3 regions of the Pseudomonas macauensis genome follow, and region 1 is predicted to be linked to each of the others. Evidence: predicted binding sites of a transcription regulator. Region 1 holds the regulator's gene; each other region holds the start of a gene.

Region 1 (5,827 bases):
TTTGTTCAGGTAGCCGAGGATGTCCTGATACATCTCCTCGACGTCGGGTTGCGCGGCCAGGTACTCCTGAACATCCGCATCAAGCCCGGTGTGCTCGCGCAGTTCGGGTTTCCAGTAGGGGTTGGGCAGGCAGCGCACGTCGAACACCAGGTCGGCGTCCACCGGCATGCCGCGCTTGAAGCCGAAGGATTCGACCAGGAAGGCGGTGCCCAGTTCTGGCTTGTTCAGCAGGCGCAGCTTGAGCACGTCGCGCAGCTGATAGAGGTTCAGATGTGTGGTGTTGAGCTTGAGGTCGGCCAGGTCGGCAATCGGCGCCAACAGATGGGCCTCGTCGGCGATGGCTTCGGCCAGCGAGCGGCTGTCGGTGGTCAGGGGGTGCCGGCGGCGCGTCTCGGAGAAGCGTTTGAGCAGGGTTTCATCATCGGCATCGAGGTACAGCACATCGCACTGGATGTGCTTGTCGCGAGCCTCCTGCAGCAGTTCGGGGAAGCGCTGCAGCTGGCTGGGCAGGTTGCGTGCGTCGATGGAGACGGCTACCTGCGGGTGAAGCAGTTCGGTGTGCAGCAGTGCGCGTTGTGCAAGGTCCGGGAGCAGGCTGGCGGGCAGGTTATCGATGCAGTAGAAACCGTTGTCTTCGAGCACGTTGAGCGCGGTGCTCTTACCCGAGCCGGAACGTCCGCTGATGATGATCAGGCGCATGATCAGTGGCCGTTCTGGAAGTCCACGACGATCCGGTACAGCTCCTCGCCGTTGGCGGCGTGGCGCAGGCGGTCACGGACGTCGGAACGGTCGAGCATAGAAGCGATCTGGCGGAGCAGTTCCAGGTGCTCTTCGGTGGCGGCTTCGGGCACCAGCAGGACGAACACTAGGTCGACCGGCGCGCCGTCGAGGGCATCGAAGTCAACCGGATGGTCCAGGTGCAGGATGGCGCTGATGGGGGACTTGCAGCCAGGAAGGCGGCAATGCGGAATGGCGATGCCATTGCCGAAACCAGTGGAGCCCAGGCGTTCCCGGGCCACCAGATTTTCAAAGATGTCTTGCGCGTCGAAACCTGGCAGCTCGCGAGCTACCAGGTTTGCGATTTGTTCAAGGACGCGTTTTTTGCTGCCGCCCGGCACGTTCACCAGGGAACGGCCGGGGGTCAGGATTTGCTCAAGTCGAATCATAGGGAGGGGTTAACGAACACCAACTCCCTGCTGGCGTTCGAGGTATTTTTCCTTGTGCTTGATCAGTTGGCGGTCGAGCTTGTCAGTGAGCAGGTCGATGGCCGCATACATGTCTTCATGTTCGGCACAGGCCACTACTTCGCCACCTGCGATGTGCAGGGTGGCTTCGATTTTCTGCTTTAGCTTCTCGACCTCCATGATGACCTGAACATTGGTGATCTTGTCGAAGTGGCGCTCCAGTCGTCCGAGTTTTTCGCCGACATAGTCGCGCAGGGCGTCGGTCACATCCAGTTGATGTCCACTGATGTTGACTTGCATACCGCTTTCTCCTTATTGCCCGTGTGTAAGTGGCAGGTTAGGTGGCCTGCCGCCGGAACACTTTGGCGTGGATCAACGTCATACCAGTCGCTTGCGTTCGCTGGAGGGAGCAATCCCTAAGGACTCCCGGTACTTGGCGACGGTGCGACGTGCCACTTGAATGCCCTGTGCCTCCAGTAAACCAGCGATCTTGCTGTCGCTCAATGGCTTTTTCGGACTTTCCGCCGCGACCAGTTTCTTGATGATCGCGCGGATGGCGGTGGACGAGCATTCGCCGCCCTCGGAGGTGCTGACGTGGCTGGAGAAGAAGTACTTCAGCTCGAAGATGCCACGCGGGGTGTGCATGAATTTCTGCGTGGTGACGCGCGAGATGGTCGACTCGTGCATGCCCACGGCTTCGGCGATGTCGTGCAGGACCAGCGGCTTCATCGCTTCCTCGCCGTATTCGAGGAAACCACGCTGGTGCTCGACGATCTGGGTCGCCACCTTCATCAGCGTCTCGTTGCGGCTCTGCAGGCTCTTGATGAACCAGCGCGCTTCCTGCAGCTGGTTGCGCATGAAGGTGTTGTCGGCGCTGGAGTCGGCGCGGCGCACCAGGCCTGCGTACTGCGAATTGACCCGCAGGCGCGGCACCGCTTCCTGGTTCAGTTCCACCAGCCAGCGTTCGTTATGCTTCCGGACGATGACATCCGGCACCACGTACTCGGCCTCGCCGGACTCGATCTGCGAGCCGGGACGCGGGTGCAGCGACTGGATCAGCTCGATGGTTTCGCGCAGCTCGTCTTCCTTGAGCTTCATGCGCCGCATCAGCTGGCTGTAGTCGCGGCTGCCGAGCAGGTCGAGGTGGTCGGAGACCAGCTTCTGGGCTTCGTTCAGCAGGTAGGTGTTGGCCGGCATCTGGCGCAGCTGCAGCAGCAGGCATTCGCGCAGGTTGCGCGCGCCAACGCCGGCGGGCTCCATCTGCTGCACGCGGCGCAGGACGACTTCCACTTCGTCCATCTCCACGCCCAGTTCGGGATCGATGGAGGCGAGGATGTCGTCGAGGGATTCTTCGAGGTAACCGTCGTTGTTGATGCCGTCGATGATGCTCAGGCCGATCAGGCGGTCGGTGTCGGACATCGGGGCCAGGTTGAGCTGCCAGAGCAGGTGGCTCTGCAGGCTTTCACCGGCGGAGGTGCGGGCGGTGAAGTCCCACTCCTCATCGTCGCTGGCGGGCAGGCTGCTGGCGCTGGTCTGGTAGATGTCTTCCCAGGCGGTATCGACCGGCAGCTCGCTGGGAATGCGCTCGGCCCACTGGTCCTCGTCGAGGCTGTCGGCAGTGGGCGTGGTGCTTTCCTGATAGTTGTCCTGGGTGTTGCTGCTGGCGGTGGGGGCGGACTCGGCGCCATCGGCCATGGGGTCGCTGTTGTCGTAGTCCTCGCCGTCTTCCTGGCGCTCCAGCATGGGGTTGGACTCCAGGGCTTCCTGGATTTCCTGCTGCAGGTCCAGCGTGGAGAGCTGGAGCAGTCGGATGGCCTGTTGCAGCTGCGGAGTCATCGTCAGCTGCTGGCCCATCTTGAGGACGAGCGATGGTTTCATGGCTGGAACTAGGCACCTTGTTCGCTGGCGCAGCAAGCGCCATATCCACGACTACGGACGCCGGGGCGCCGCGAGGAAGCAAATTATATGCCTGAGTCTGGACGCTTTGCCTAGGGTCTGTCGACCTTTCGTTACAACCTGATTATCGGGCGATTTCGAGGCGGCCCGACACGCGGCGCCGGATGCAGGTCCGGGCCGTTAGCGGGGGAGGCGAGGCGCCGCCTGGAGGGCGGCCGCTGGGTCAGAGGCGGAACTCGTGACCCAGATAGACTTCCTTCACCAGATCGTTGGCGAGGATGGTCTCGGCGCTGCCTTCGGCGATCAGTTGACCGTCGTTGACGATGTAGGCGGTTTCGCAGATATCCAGCGTCTCGCGGACGTTGTGGTCGGTGATCAGTACACCGATACCCTTGGCCTTGAGGTGATGGATGATCTGCTTGATGTCGCCGACGGAGATCGGGTCGACGCCGGCGAAGGGTTCATCCAGCAGGATGAACTTCGGCGAACTGGCCAGGGCGCGGGCGATTTCCACGCGACGCCGCTCGCCACCGGACAGGCTCATGCCGAGGTTGTCGCGGATGTGGTGGATGTGGAATTCCTCGAGCAGGCCCTCCAGGGCTTCCTGGCGGCCGCTGCGATCCAGGTCGCTGCGGGTTTCGAGGATCGCGCTGATGTTGTCGGCCACCGATAGCTTGCGGAAGATCGAGGCTTCCTGCGGCAGGTAGCCGATACCGGCACGGGCGCGGCCGTGCATGGGCAGGTGGGTCACGTCCTGGTTGTCGATACGGACCACACCCTGGTCGGCACGGACCAGGCCTACGATCATGTAGAAGCAGGTGGTCTTGCCCGCTCCGTTGGGGCCGAGCAGGCCGACGATCTGTCCGCTGTCGATGCTCATGCTGACATCGCGGACCACTTGCCGGCTTTTGTAGCTCTTGGCGAGGTGCTGGGCGGTGAGCGTAGCCATTACTGCGCTTGATCCTGCTTTTTCTTGGGCTGGATGACCATGTCGATACGCGGGCGTGGCGTGGTCACCTGGGCGCCAGTGGCGCGGCCTGCGTTGACGATCTGGCGCTGGGTGTCATAGACGATCTTCTCGCCTTCGAAGGTGTTGCCTTCCTGGATCACCTTGGCCTGGTCGATCAGTACGACGCGGTTCTGGGTGACGAAATACTGGATCGTCAGGCCATAGGCCTTGGTGATCTCTTTCTCCGGCGAAGGCTTCTGCTCGAAGTAGGCGGGCTTGCCCACCGAGGTCACGACCTCGATATCGCCGTTCTTGTTCTGCTTGAGCGTGACAGTGTTGCCGGTCAGCTTCATGCTGCCCTGGGTCACCACCACGTCACCGCGGTAGACGGCAACGCCTTGCTTGTCGTCCAGTTCGGCGCTGTCGGCCTGGACGCGGATGGGCTGTTCCCGGTCGGTGGGAAGGGCCCATGCGGCGGAGCTGCCGATGGCGGCGGCGAGGCTGAGGAGAAGGGGGAGGGTGTTAACGAGCCTCATGCTGACCTCTTACGTTGGACAGCAGGAGCATCCGGCTGTCTTTCAGATACGCTTTCATTCCAACAGCCGTGGTCACACCGTTGGGTTCGGTGATTTTCACGGGCTGGTCAGTCTGCGCATAGTCCTTGTCCGGGAACACCGTCATCCGGCTCGTGTTGAGCAGCAGCGTGCGCTGTTGCGCATCGGTGCGCGCCACGCGCACGTCGTCGATCAACTCGACCTGCTTGCCCTCGGGGCCGACTTCGGCGCGAACGCTCTGGACATGCCACGGCTGCGGTTCCTGTACGCGGTAGAAGTACAGGTCCGGCGTGGTGACCATGGTCACGTCGGTCGCTTTCAGGTGTTCCAATTTGTCTGCGGTCATCTCGTAGGCGAGCGTACCGTCGACGCGGTACTGCACGCTGTGGGCGTTGACCGCGTAGAAATCGATGGCGTCGTTGGTCTGCGACTTGAACTGGCGCTCGTTGAAGTCCAGGCGGACGTTCCAGTAGTAGCCGAGTGCAATCAGCAGGACGGCGATCAGGGCGAGCAACAGCTTCTGGCGGAGTGTCTTGGGCATGTTCAGCTCTAGAGGTACGCGTTCTGGGCAGCTTCGAGATTGCCCTGGGCGCGCAGGATCAGCTCGCAGAACTCGCGGGCCGCACCTTCGCCGCCACGTGCCTGGGTGACACCATCGGCGTGCTGGCGGACGAACGGGTCGGCGCTGGCCACTGCCATGCCCAGGCCGGCGCGGCGAATGGCGGGCAGGTCGGGCAGGTCGTCACCCAGGTAGGCGACTTCCTCATAGCCTAGACCGAGTTCGGCGAGCAGTTCGTCGAGGGCGACCAGCTTGTCTTCACGGCCCTGGAACAGGTGGGTGATGCCCAGGTTCTTGGCTCGGCGCTCGACCACCGGGCTCGAGCGGCCGGTGATGATCGCGGTGCGCACGCCGGAGGCCATGAGCATCTTGATGCCATGGCCGTCCAGGGTATTGAAGGTCTTGAATTCGCCGCCGTCGGGCAGGAAGTAGAGCTTGCCGTCGGTCAGCACGCCGTCGACGTCGAAGACCGCCAGGCGAACGGCCTTGGCGCGCTGCAGCAGGTCGGCGCTCATTCAGATCACTCCCGCGCGGGTCAGGTCGTGGATGTGCAGGACGCCCACCGGACGATCCTCCTCATCGACCACGACGAGGACGCTGATCTTGTGGTCATCCATGATTTTCAAGGCTTCGGCGGCCAGCATGTCGGGACGCGCGGTCTTGCCGTGGACGGTCATGACCTGGT
Region 2 (5,827 bases), 1.7 Mb from region 1:
CAGTGTCAGTCTCGATAGTGAATCTTCGGCTGCCTCTCTGGCAGCGGGGCCGGGCCGTGGCGCGGCGGTGCAAAAGGTCAGGGCGTGAGCCTACGCACCGAATGTGTCGGGTGGTCGATGGCGGATGCTGCCGCCGAACAGTCCGGGCTGGCGGCGTTGGTCCGCGCCTTTATTGCGGACGGTAAACACGCACATTGGTGTGCCCTTCGTTGACCAGATGGTGGGCATGCAGGCGACTCATCACGCCCTTGTCGCAGTACAGGAGGTACTGGCGGTTGGGGTCCAGTTCCTTGAACTTGCTGTTGATGGCATAGAACGGCATGGCCAGGACTTCGATGCCTTCGAGCGCCAGCGGTTCATCTTCCTGGGCATCCGGGTGGCGGATGTCCACCACGATCTGGCCGGGCAGCACCTCGTCGACCATTTCCACCGGCAGGTCCTTGCCCAGCTCGTCGATCACGCGGTCGACGGTCATCTGGGTGGAGCGCTCCAGGGCGCGGTCGAGCACGGCCATGTCGAACTTGGTTTCTTCGTGGTCGACGCGGTAGGGCTTGGCCTGGGTGGTCGGGTTCACCGAGATCACGCCGCAGTACTCAGGCATGTGCTTGGCGAACTCGGCGGTGCCGATCTTCGTCGCGGTGTCGATGATGTCCTGCTTGTGGCTGACGATCAGCGGACGCAGCACCAGGGTGTCAGTCACCCGGTCGATCACCGAGAGGTTCGGCAGGGTCTGGCTGGACACCTGGGAAATCGCCTCGCCGGTCACCAGCGCGTCCAGCTCCAGGCGCTCGGCCACCCGGCTGGCGGCGCGCAGCATCATGCGCTTGAGGGTCACGCCCATGTAGCTGTCGTCGACCTTGGTGAGAATCTCGCCGACCACTTCCTCGAAGGGCACGCTGACGAACAGCACGCGCTGGGAACGGCCGAACTTCTCCCATAGATAGTGTGCAACTTCCATCACGCCCAGTTCATGGGCACGGCCACCGAGATTGAAGAACACGAAGTGGCTGATCATGCCGCGGCGCATCATCTGGTAGGCCGCCACGGTGGAGTCGAAGCCACCGGACATCAGCACCAGCACCTGCTCCAGCGCGCCCAGCGGGTAGCCGCCTAGGCCCTCGTGCTGGGCGTGGATCACGTACAGGCGGTCATAGCGGATTTCCACCCGCACCTGCACTTCCGGGTTCTTCAGCGAGACGCCCGCCGCGCCGCACTGCTGGCGCAGGCCGCCACCGACGTAGCGCTCGACGTCGATGGAGGTGAACGGATGCTTGCCGGCGCGCTTGCAGCGCATGGAGAAGATCTTGCCCGGCAGCTTGTCGGCGAAGTGCAGCTTGCACTTCTCCAGGATGTCGTCGAAGTCGCCCAGCGGGTACTCGTGCACTTCCAGGAAGTGGCCGATGCCCGGCGTGCAGGTCAGGCGCTCGATCATCTCGCGCAGGACCTTCGGGTCGGTGACCTGGGTCTCGACGTCCAGGTTGTCCCACTCGCCTTCCACCCGCAGCTCGGGGTCGAGGTCGCGGAGCACCGTGCGAATGTTCTTCGCCAGCTGGCGGATGAAGCGCTTGCGCACCGGCCGGCTCTTGATGGTGATTTCCTGGAAGACCTTGACGATGAGTTTCATGCGGACCGGGCGATTGCCATGGGACAGAAAAAAAGGGGCAAGATTATATCCGAAATTGCTCAAGACTTGAGCAGAATTCGGAGACTTTCTTTTAGGTGCACCAAAATGGACGGACGCACCATGATGAAGCACTAAAACGGTGCACAATTACCCTGCAATTCCCGGTTACGTTAGCCAAAGCCCCGGAAATCAGCGCTTCTGCACGATTGCGGGCACTGGCACGCAACTTGCTCTCTTGTGAGGCAGGTTGCCCTGGCGGACTATCCGGCCGGCATCACCCGATACTGGGGCACAGAAAGCTCCCAGCTCTAATCCCTCCTGGAGGACAGCATGTCGTACAAGTCGCAACAACTGATCAAAGATCATGACGTGAAGTGGGTAGACCTGCGCTTCACCGACACCAAAGGCAAGCAGCAACACGTCACCATGCCGGCTCGCGACGCGCTGGACGATGACTTCTTCGAAGCCGGCAAGATGTTCGACGGCTCCTCCATCGAAGGCTGGAAAGGCATCGAAGCCTCCGACATGATCCTGCTGCCGGACGACAGCACCGCCGTGCTCGACCCGTTCACCGAAGAGCCGACCCTGATCATCGTCTGCGACATCATCGAGCCGAGCACCATGCAAGGCTACGAGCGCGACCCGCGCAACATCGCCAAGCGCGCCGAGGAATACCTGAAGTCCACCGGTATCGGCGACACCGTATTCGTAGGTCCGGAGCCGGAGTTCTTCATCTTCGACGAAGTGAAGTTCAAGTCCGACATCTCCGGCTCGATGTTCAAGATCTTCTCCGAGCAGGCCTCCTGGAACACCGACGCCGACATCGAGTCGGGCAACAAGGGCCACCGTCCGGGCGTGAAAGGCGGCTACTTCCCGGTACCGCCGGTCGACCACGACCACGAAATCCGTACCGCCATGTGTAACGCCATGGAAGAGATGGGCCTGGTCATCGAGGTTCACCACCACGAAGTGGCGACTGCCGGCCAGAACGAAATCGGCGTGAAGTTCAACACCCTGGTTGCCAAGGCTGACGAAGTTCAGACCCTGAAGTACTGCATCCACAACGTGGCCGATGCCTACGGCAAGACCGTGACCTTCATGCCGAAGCCGCTGTACGGCGACAACGGCTCGGGCATGCACGTTCACATGTCCATCTCCAAGGATGGCAAGAACACCTTCGCTGGCGAAGGCTATGCCGGCCTGTCCGACACCGCCCTGTACTTCATCGGCGGCATCATCAAGCACGGCAAGGCCCTGAACGGCTTCACCAACCCGGCCACCAACTCCTACAAGCGTCTGGTTCCGGGCTTCGAAGCACCGGTCATGCTGGCCTACTCGGCCCGCAACCGCTCCGCCTCGATCCGTATTCCGTACGTATCCAGCCCGAAAGCCCGCCGTATCGAAGCGCGCTTCCCGGACCCGGCTGCCAACCCCTACCTGTGCTTCGCCGCTCTGCTGATGGCCGGCCTGGACGGCATCCAGAACAAGATTCACCCCGGCGATGCCGCCGACAAGAACCTGTACGACCTGCCGCCGGAAGAGGCGAAGGAAATCCCGCAGGTTTGCGGCAGCCTGAAAGAGGCGCTGGAAGAACTCGACAAGGGCCGTGCGTTCCTGACCAAGGGCGGCGTGTTCACCGACGAGTTCATCGATGCCTACATCGAGCTGAAGTCGGAAGAAGAAATCAAGGTGCGCACCTTCGTGCACCCGCTGGAATACGACCTGTACTACAGCGTCTGATCCACGAGTACCTATAAATAGCGTCAGTATTAAGGCCTCCTTCGGGAGGCCTTTTTTATGGGCGGATAAAACAGCGGCTCCAGGGAAACACCAGGGCCGTGCCTGCGAACGAACTCTCCGACCGGGTCCTACCCTACGCCATACAAGCAAGCACCACGGAGCGTAGGGCATATAACGTTCGACGTTATACGCCGTCTGACCTTGGCCCCAGACCACTCCGGGGCTGGCCACGGCTCCGACGACAGGGCGCGGTGAATCGGCGTACAACCGCGAACGGCTGTACGCCCTACGGATACCTCAGATCCCGCCGTCCGCCGGCGCGCCACGCCCGTCGTCATCGTCGCGCTGCGAAGTGCGCATCCGTGAAAGCTGCACGTTCAGGCGCGGCATCGCCAGCTCCAGGCCCGCCTTGTCCAGCTTCTGGCGCAGGCGCAGGTTGAAGGCGCGCTGCACTTCCCACTGTCGGATCGGCGCGGTCTTCAGGCGGAAGCGGAGGATCGCCTGGCCGTTGTCGAAGCTCTCCACACCCTGCATCTCCAGCGCCGACCACATGGCGCGGCTGATGGTGCGGTCGCCGCGCAGGTCGCGGGTCACCTCATGGACCAGTGTCACCGCATCGTCGATCGGCATGCTGGCGGGCACCGGCCAGCGGAACATCGCGTAGCCGAACTCCCGCGAGTAGTTCTTGATGCTCTTGATCTCGCTGAACGGGATGGTATGCACCACGCCGTCCAGGTCGCGCAAGCGCACGGTGCGGATGGTCAGGCCCTCGACGGTGCCGAGGTGGCCGCCGACATCCACGTAATCGTCGATGGACAGCGAGTCCTCGATGATGATGAATAGGCCGGTGATCAGGTCCGCCACCAGCGACTGCGCGCCGAAACCGATGGCCAGGCCAATGACGCCCGCGCCTGCCAGCAGCGGGGTGACGTTCATGCCCATGTTGGCCAGCGCGACGATCAGCGCAATCACCGCAATGGTCACGAAGAGCACGTTGCGGATCAGCGGCAGCATGGTCAGCGCGCGGGTGTTGCTGCGGTTCTTGCCGCCCAGGCCAAGGCTGTGCTGGACCGCTGTGTCGGCAAGAATCCACACCAGCCAGGCCACCAGCAGGGTGGTGCCGAAGCTGATCAGCTTGAGGCTGATCTCCGAGCCGTCGCCTTCGGTGAAGGCGATCAGCGACATGCCCCAGACGCGCAGGCCGATCTCCAGGAACACCAGCAGGTTGGCGATGTGCAGCAAGGTGTAGGCGAAATTCTGCAACTGCTCGACATAGGGCGCGCTGCGGCGGCTGCCATGGCGCGAGGAGCGCAGGTGGGCGCGACGGATCAGGCCGTTGACGGTCATCGCCACCACCGCGATCAGGGCGCACAACAACGCGCGGCGCAGGGCATAGGTACTGTCGCCGGCGGTGACCACGGTGGCGAACAGGGAAATCCCCACCAGCACCAGTACCGGCAGGAACCACAGCGAACCCACCAACTCGACCAGCTCGTGCAGGCCTCGGCGCTTGAGGCGGCGTTCCAGTGGCTGATTGCGGATCAGGTGGGCGATCGGCCGGCGGAACTGCAGGACGAACAGCGCGGTGAACAACGCCGCGAAGATGTTCGCCAGCGAGCCGACGCACAGCGCCGTGCTCGGACCGAGGCTGTCGGTGACGCGCGGGTCGTGCATCACCTCGCCCAGCGACGCCAGGCTGCCGATCAGCCACAAGGGGCGGAAGGCGCGCCGCCGCAGGATATCCAGCGCACGCATGCGGTGCGGGCCGCTGAGCAGCGACAGGGAAATCACGCACAGCGCGGAGAACAGCGTGCCGCACACCAACACATAGGCCATCACCATAGCCAGCAGCTTGCCCAGGGAGCTGGGCAGCACCACCGACAGGTAGAGGGTGATCAGGAACGCCACCAGCCAGGGGCCGAGCTTGCGCAGGGCGAACAGCAGCAGGTCGCGGGTCTTGGGATGCTGCGGAAGTTCGTTGGCCAGGCCGAAGCGCTCCTGCATGCGCCGCGCCACCCAGCGCAGCCCCACGGCCACGCAGGCCCAGAGCAAGGTCACCAGGAAGAAGTCGAAGAGCATCCCCGACCATTCCTGCCAGGATGGGATGCGGGTCTCCAACTCGTCGCGGGCCTGGGCGAACAGTGAACTCCAGCGCAGCACCGGGCTGTTGGCGCCTTCGAACTGCTTCTCCAGGCTGCCCAAGGTGTCGCCGATCAGGCCCAGTACGCCGCCCTGCTCGTCCGCGCTCTTCTTGCTCACATCGCGCAACTGCTTGAGCTTCTTCAGCAGGTCGGCCCGCTGCTGGTCGTTCTCCAGCGTCTTGATGACCTGGTCCAGCGACTGCTGCAACTGCGCATCGCTAACCTTGTCGCCGCCCCCCGCCACATTCGCCAGGGGCCCCGGCAACGCCGCCAGCGCGGGCCCTGCGAGCAGGCCGAGACTCAGGCAGCACAGCAGCAGGCA
Region 3 (5,827 bases), 1.4 Mb from region 1:
CTCAACCATTTCGTCTGGTCGGAAGTCCTGCCTTCATCAGAAAACAAGACACATGTTGGCGGGTCGGTGCGGCGAATGTGCTCGGGAGGTAGGAACCATCCTACCGTTTCGATCTGCTTAGCCTCCTGCAGGCGCTTGAAGGACTTCCACATCTCCTGCAGAACGCCTTGTGAGTTAACGCCGAGCTCTCTTGTGGCCATGACAACCTTTCCTGTCGTCTGGTCGCGTTGGCCCTGAGGATCTCCGGTGCTGTATTTCTCTGGCGGTACCTCATCCTTGGGAGTCGACTTCCGTCGCTCGTATGGCTTCGCGACCTTGACCCTCTCCACGCATCTGTCGCCCAAAACTTCGAAGGAGTCGTCTTCGATTTCTTCGCGTGGATAGGAGCTTCGCGGCTGTGACCGATCCGTAAGAGCTAGCGAATCGAGCTCATCTGGAGTCAAACGGCTGCCTTCCCCCGCCAGCAGATCTTCAGTGGCTCCTTCGACCTGCTCAGCCTTATCTCTCCTGACCTCAATCGGGAGTCCCGATGGCATCTGCATCCCCACCAATTCGGTGCACAGGAAGCTTTTGCCATCGCTGTTCCAAAAGCCGCGGCATCTCAGCTTCGTCGCGCTGTTAAACCAGGGGCGAACCTGCAGTTGTTGGGAGTAGCCCGACTTGAATTTGTCGTTATTGAGCTGGGCATGTAGGAGTCGCGCCGAAGTCGCCCCATACGGCTCATCGTTTGCCAGATGGGCTAGAAGGAGGTCGTCGTCCTTCTTCATGTCCTTGTGGGGGTAAACGATCCACTTTTCGTTGCCAGTTAGTGGCTTTTTCTTGGGAATGAGCTCGTCAGGAGGTGTGTCCTTTGAGAAAAGCCGGGCTTTTGCCTCAGACCAACCGTAAGTGGTGAGGATCCTCGGAATTTCTGACCCCCTGGAGTAACCCCGGACGAGGAGTTCTATGCAGTTCAATTGCAGGCGTTTCTTGCCCATCGAGAATTCGATAGCCCAGTCGCCATGACACTTGGGAGGCAGGGGGTAAGGGCTGTTCTCCTGGCATAGCCCCAAGTCCTTCGCAGTCCGGAAGCTCCAGTGAGACCCCTCGAAGGAAAAGCTCACATCAAACCAAGCGGTCTCGTAGACGACTCTTTCAGCCACTTTGTTATCAACCAATATCAGGCCAGGTTGATAGAAACACAGGCGGCTCAGCGCGATTTCACGCTTATCGAACGTGTCAGTGAGGGTGTCACCGTCGAGACGCCGAAAAATGACGTTCACCAGCGGGACTGTGTTGTCGCTCGTGTTGCGAACCAGTGAGCTGTACCACCAGACAAGCCAGTCGCCAGGAGGTAATTCAAGGTCCAGCTCGTAGGTCCTGCTCCGAGATGGAGAGGGGTAGTATTTGACGCGCTTGAGTACGTGCGGCACCGCGGATTCCCTGTGCTAGGGCCACTGCGAAGGAAAAGGCTCTCTCAAATCATACGAGGGGACGGCGCGCCAACGGAAGTGTTTTAGTCGGGCGAGATAGTGCTAAATCTGTCTCAGAATATTCTTTATTTTCCCAATTATTTCTTGTTGCCTCAGCCGCCACCGACCAGCGCTGGCGCTGACGCCGTATGGTGCGGTTGGCGGAAGGGCCGCTGCGGCCAGTGGGTCAGCGGCCCGCGACCGGCCACGGAATGGATCGCCGCCACCTGCAAGGCCTCGTCTTCATCCAGCGGCGGCATCAGGCCGGGCAGGCGGCTGGCCAGCAGTGTCTTGCCGGTGCCGGGCGGGCCGCTGAGCAACAGGTTGTGCGCGCCGGCTGCAGCCACCAGCAGGGCGCGCTTGGCGGCTGTCTGGCCCTGTACGTCGGCCAGGTCGGGGTAGGGCGGCGTGCTGCGCAGCAGGCCGTTCGCCTCGTAGGGCCGCAGGCGTTCCTGGCCGCTGAAGTGCGCGGCCAGCTCCAGCAGATGGCCGACCGCATAGACCGTCAGCCCACTGGCGAGGCTGGCTTCCTCGGCATTCTCCTTCGGCACCACCAGCGCCCGCCCGGCGGCGCGGGCGGCCAGGGCGGCGGGCAACACGCCCGGCACCGGACGCAGGGTGCCGGAGAGCGCCAGTTCGCCCAGGCATTCCAGGTCATCCAGGCCACCGGCATCGGCGAGCTGTCCGCTGGCGGCGAGGATGCCCAGGGCGATGGCCAGGTCGAAGCGCCCGCCATCTTTCGGCAGATCAGCCGGGGCAAGATTGAGGGTGATACGGCGGGCGGGGAAGTCGAAACCTGAGTTGAGCAGGGCGCTGCGCACGCGGTCCTTGCTCTCTTTCACCGCGCCTTCGGGCAGGCCGACCAGGGTCAGCGACGGCAGGCCGTTGGCCAGGTGCGCCTCGACGGTAACGCCGGGCGCTTCGACGCCGACCTGGGCGCGGCTGTGGACGATGGCGAGGGACATGGATCACTCCTTGATCACATGCCGCCCCGCCGGTGGGGCTTATTCGGCGTGTTCGGCCGGGGCCTCGGCGGGCGGCGAGAGCTTGGCTTCCATTTCCGCGACCTTGGCTTCCAGTGCTTCGAGGCGGGCGCGGGTGCGGGCGAGTACCACCATCTGGCTGTCGAACTCGTCACGGCTGACCAGGTCGAGCTTGCTGAAGGCGCTCTGCATCAGAACCTTGAACTGGGCTTCCAGCTCGGCCTTCGGCAGGGGCGATTCGCCGCCGAACAGGCGTCCGGCTTGTTGGCTGATGGCATCGAGGAAGGCTTTGGGCGGCAGCATGGTTCATGGGTTCCGGATTGAATCAGAGCGCAGTCTATCACGCAGCCAGCACTGGCAGCGGGGCGGGGGATTGCACGCTTTTTGAGCAGTATGCCCGCTGCGCGTGCGCGCTTTCGGTGCGCCCGATGGCCACTGGCGATTGGCCAGAAGCCCCGGACTTCCAGCAAGTGGCTGAAAGCACGGGCATTTCACCGAGCTGGCAAGGTTCATGCTTTGGGGCATGCATGGCGTGCACCGATGCAGTTCCGGTGCTGCAGGCGAGGCGGTGGATTGCTTCGATCAAGGCAGTCGGAGTGCTGAGGTAGGGCGGCCGGCGCATTACAAAAGCCAGACACTGCGCTTAGACTTGTCCCCGGGTTCGTTCTTCCTGGGGCGGGTCCACCAAAACACGGGAGAGAGTTACATGAAGCTAGTCACAGCCATCATCAAGCCGTTCAAGCTGGACGACGTTCGTGAGTCGCTGTCCGAGATCGGCGTGCAGGGCATCACTGTGACCGAAGTCAAGGGCTTCGGCCGGCAGAAGGGCCACACCGAGCTGTACCGTGGCGCGGAATACGTCGTCGACTTCCTGCCCAAGGTGAAGATCGACGTCGCCATCGCCGATGACCAACTGGATCGTGTTATCGAAGCCATCACCAAGGCCGCCAACACCGGGAAAATCGGTGACGGCAAGATCTTTGTCGTAAACCTGGAACAGGCCATTCGTATCCGTACCGGCGAAACCGGCACCGACGCGATCTAAGCCAAGCCCACACCGAACCCCACGCCCCAGGAGAAACAACAATGACTCTGCGCAAATACGCAGGGCTAGGCGCCCTATTGCCTCTCGCAATGCCCGGACTGGCCCTGGCTGACGAAGCCGCGGCCCCCGTCCTGAACAGCGGTGACACCGCCTGGATGCTGATTTCCAGCGCGCTGGTGCTGCTGATGACCATCCCCGGTCTGGCCCTGTTCTACGGCGGCATGGTGCGCGCCAAGAACGTCCTGTCGATCATGATGCAGTGCTTCGCGATCACCGCGCTGATCAGCATCCTCTGGGTCGTCTACGGCTACAGCCTGGCCTTCGACACCGTCGGCATGGAAAAGGGCGTGGTCAACTTCGCCTCCTTCGTCGGTGGCCTGGACAAGGCCTTCCTCAGCGGCCTGACCAACACCGGTCTGACGTCCGCCGCCGCGCTGTTCCCCGAAAGCGTGTTCGTGATGTTCCAGATGACCTTCGCGATCATCACCCCGGCGCTGATCGTCGGTGCCTTCGCCGAGCGCATGAAGTTCTCCGCCCTGCTGATCTTCACCGCGCTGTGGTTCACCCTGGTCTACGCGCCGATCGCCCACATGGTGTGGAGCGGTGACGGCGGTCTGCTGTGGGACTGGGGCGTGCTGGACTTCGCCGGTGGCACCGTGGTGCACATCAACGCCGGTGTCGCGGGCCTGGTCGCCGCTCTGGTGATGGGCAAGCGCAAGGGCTACCCGAATGCCGCCATGGCACCGCACAACCTGGGCTACACCCTGGTCGGCGCGGCGCTGCTGTGGGTGGGCTGGTTCGGCTTCAACGCCGGTTCCGCTGCTGCCGCCAACGGCACTGCCGGCATGGCCATGCTGGTCACCCAGATCGCCACCGCCGCCGCTGCCCTGGGCTGGATGTTCGCCGAGTGGATCACCCACGGTAAGCCGAGCGCCCTGGGCATCGCCTCCGGCGTGGTTGCCGGCCTGGTCGCCGTTACCCCGGCCGCCGGTACCTGCGGCCCGATGGGCGCCATCGTGATCGGCCTGGCTGCCGGCGTGATCTGCTTCTTCGCCGCCACCAGCCTCAAGCGCGCCATCGGCTACGACGATTCCCTGGACGCCTTCGGCGTGCATGCGGTCGGCGGCATCGTCGGCGCCCTGCTCACCGGTGTGTTCGCCGCGCCTGCCCTGGGCGGCTTCGGCACCGTGACCGACATCGGCGCCCAGCTGTTCATCCAGTTCAAGGGTGTGGCCTTCACCATCGTCTACACCGCGATCGTCAGCTTCGTGATCCTCAAGGTGCTGGACCTGCTCATGGGCCTGCGCGTCAGCGAGGAAGAGGAAACCATGGGTCTGGACCTCTCCCTGCACAACGAGCGCGGCTACAACCTGTAAGGGTTCGCGCAAGTTCGACGAAGGGCGCCTACGGGCGCCCTTTGTTTTTTTGAGCATCACGCTAGAATGCGCGCGCATCACCGTTCCCGACGGAGGAGAGCCCGCCATGTGGCAGCAGAAATCCATCACCCTGCGCCCTCGTTCGCGAGGTTTCCACCTGGTCACTGACGAGGTCCTGGCCGCGTTGCCGGAGCTTGCGAAGTGCCGTGTCGGCCTGCTGCACCTGCTGTTGCAGCACACCTCGGCGTCGCTGACGGTGAACGAGAATGCCGATCCCTCGGTGCGCCGCGACTTCGAGCGATTCTTCAATCGCCTGGTGCCGCAGGGCGAGGGCGGTTACGAACATGACTACGAAGGCCCGGACGATCTGCCGGCGCACTTCAAGGCCAGCCTGCTGGGCTGCCAGCTGACCCTGCCGATACAGGATGGCCACTTGGCAATGGGCGTCTGGCAAGGTATCTATCTCGGCGAGCACCGTGACCACGGGGGCCCGCGCAGGATACTGGCGACCTGGCAGGGCGAGCTTGTGTGAATTTTTTCCAGCTGCGTTCGTCAAAGCGCGCAGCTGGGCTATAACTAACGTGCTTTGCAGCACCACAGAGGTTGAACAATGAGCGACGAAGAACTGGAACAGGACGAGCTGGACGGCGCCGATGAGGACGATGGCGAGGAACTCGCCGCGGCTGACGATGGTGAAGCCGAAGGCAACGATGGGGATGAAGCCCCTTCTTCTTCCGGTGGCGGCAAGAAAGCCAAGGCCGCGGTAGAGGAAGAGGAACTGCCCTCGGTCGAAGCCAAGCAGAAGGAACGCGATGCCCTGGCCAAGGCGATGGAGGAGTTCCTCAATCGCGGTGGCAAGGTGCAGGAGATCGAACCCAACGTGGTCGCCGATCCGCCCAAGAAGCCGGATAGCAAATACGGCAGCCGCCCTATCTGATATCTGACGCGACATGAAAAAGCCCCGCCATTCCC

What was found. Region 1 encodes sigma-54, which starts transcription at its own class of promoters, with help from an activator protein. Its sites were predicted from a motif close to ANTGGCATNNANNTTGCTNT; they were not measured.
Region 2: glnA (glutamate--ammonia ligase) is a predicted target of sigma-54. The motif match lies at 1,839-1,858, and genes of this name have one in related genera.
Region 3: glnK (P-II family nitrogen regulator) is a predicted target of sigma-54. The motif match lies at 2,933-2,952, and genes of this name have one in related genera.

What each region holds. Positions count from the first base shown of each region.
Region 1 covers NZ_CP138377.1:1,109,189-1,115,015, forward strand. The annotation lists gene rapZ (RNase adapter RapZ) at 1-699, opposite strand, end outside; gene ptsN (PTS IIA-like nitrogen regulatory protein PtsN) at 702-1,166, opposite strand; gene hpf (ribosome hibernation-promoting factor, HPF/YfiA family) at 1,176-1,484, opposite strand; gene SD196_RS05180 (RNA polymerase factor sigma-54) at 1,563-3,062, opposite strand; gene lptB (LPS export ABC transporter ATP-binding protein) at 3,304-4,029, opposite strand; gene lptA (lipopolysaccharide transport periplasmic protein LptA) at 4,029-4,565, opposite strand; gene lptC (LPS export ABC transporter periplasmic protein LptC) at 4,552-5,124, opposite strand; gene SD196_RS05200 (KdsC family phosphatase) at 5,133-5,657, opposite strand; gene SD196_RS05205 (KpsF/GutQ family sugar-phosphate isomerase) at 5,658-5,827, opposite strand, start outside.
Region 2 covers NZ_CP138377.1:5,522,083-5,527,909, forward strand. The annotation lists gene typA (translational GTPase TypA) at 1-1, opposite strand, end outside; gene thiI (tRNA uracil 4-sulfurtransferase ThiI) at 170-1,624, opposite strand; gene glnA (glutamate--ammonia ligase) at 1,955-3,364, shown strand; gene SD196_RS25280 (mechanosensitive ion channel family protein) at 3,662-5,827, opposite strand, start outside.
Region 3 covers NZ_CP138377.1:5,742,143-5,747,969, reverse strand. The annotation lists gene SD196_RS26285 (hypothetical protein) at 1-1,412, opposite strand, end outside; partial or broken gene SD196_RS26280 (YifB family Mg chelatase-like AAA ATPase) at 1,568-2,416, opposite strand; gene SD196_RS26275 (accessory factor UbiK family protein) at 2,456-2,737, opposite strand; gene glnK (P-II family nitrogen regulator) at 3,141-3,479, shown strand; gene SD196_RS26265 (ammonium transporter) at 3,521-4,855, shown strand; gene SD196_RS26260 (secondary thiamine-phosphate synthase enzyme YjbQ) at 4,962-5,387, shown strand; gene sutA (transcriptional regulator SutA) at 5,466-5,792, shown strand.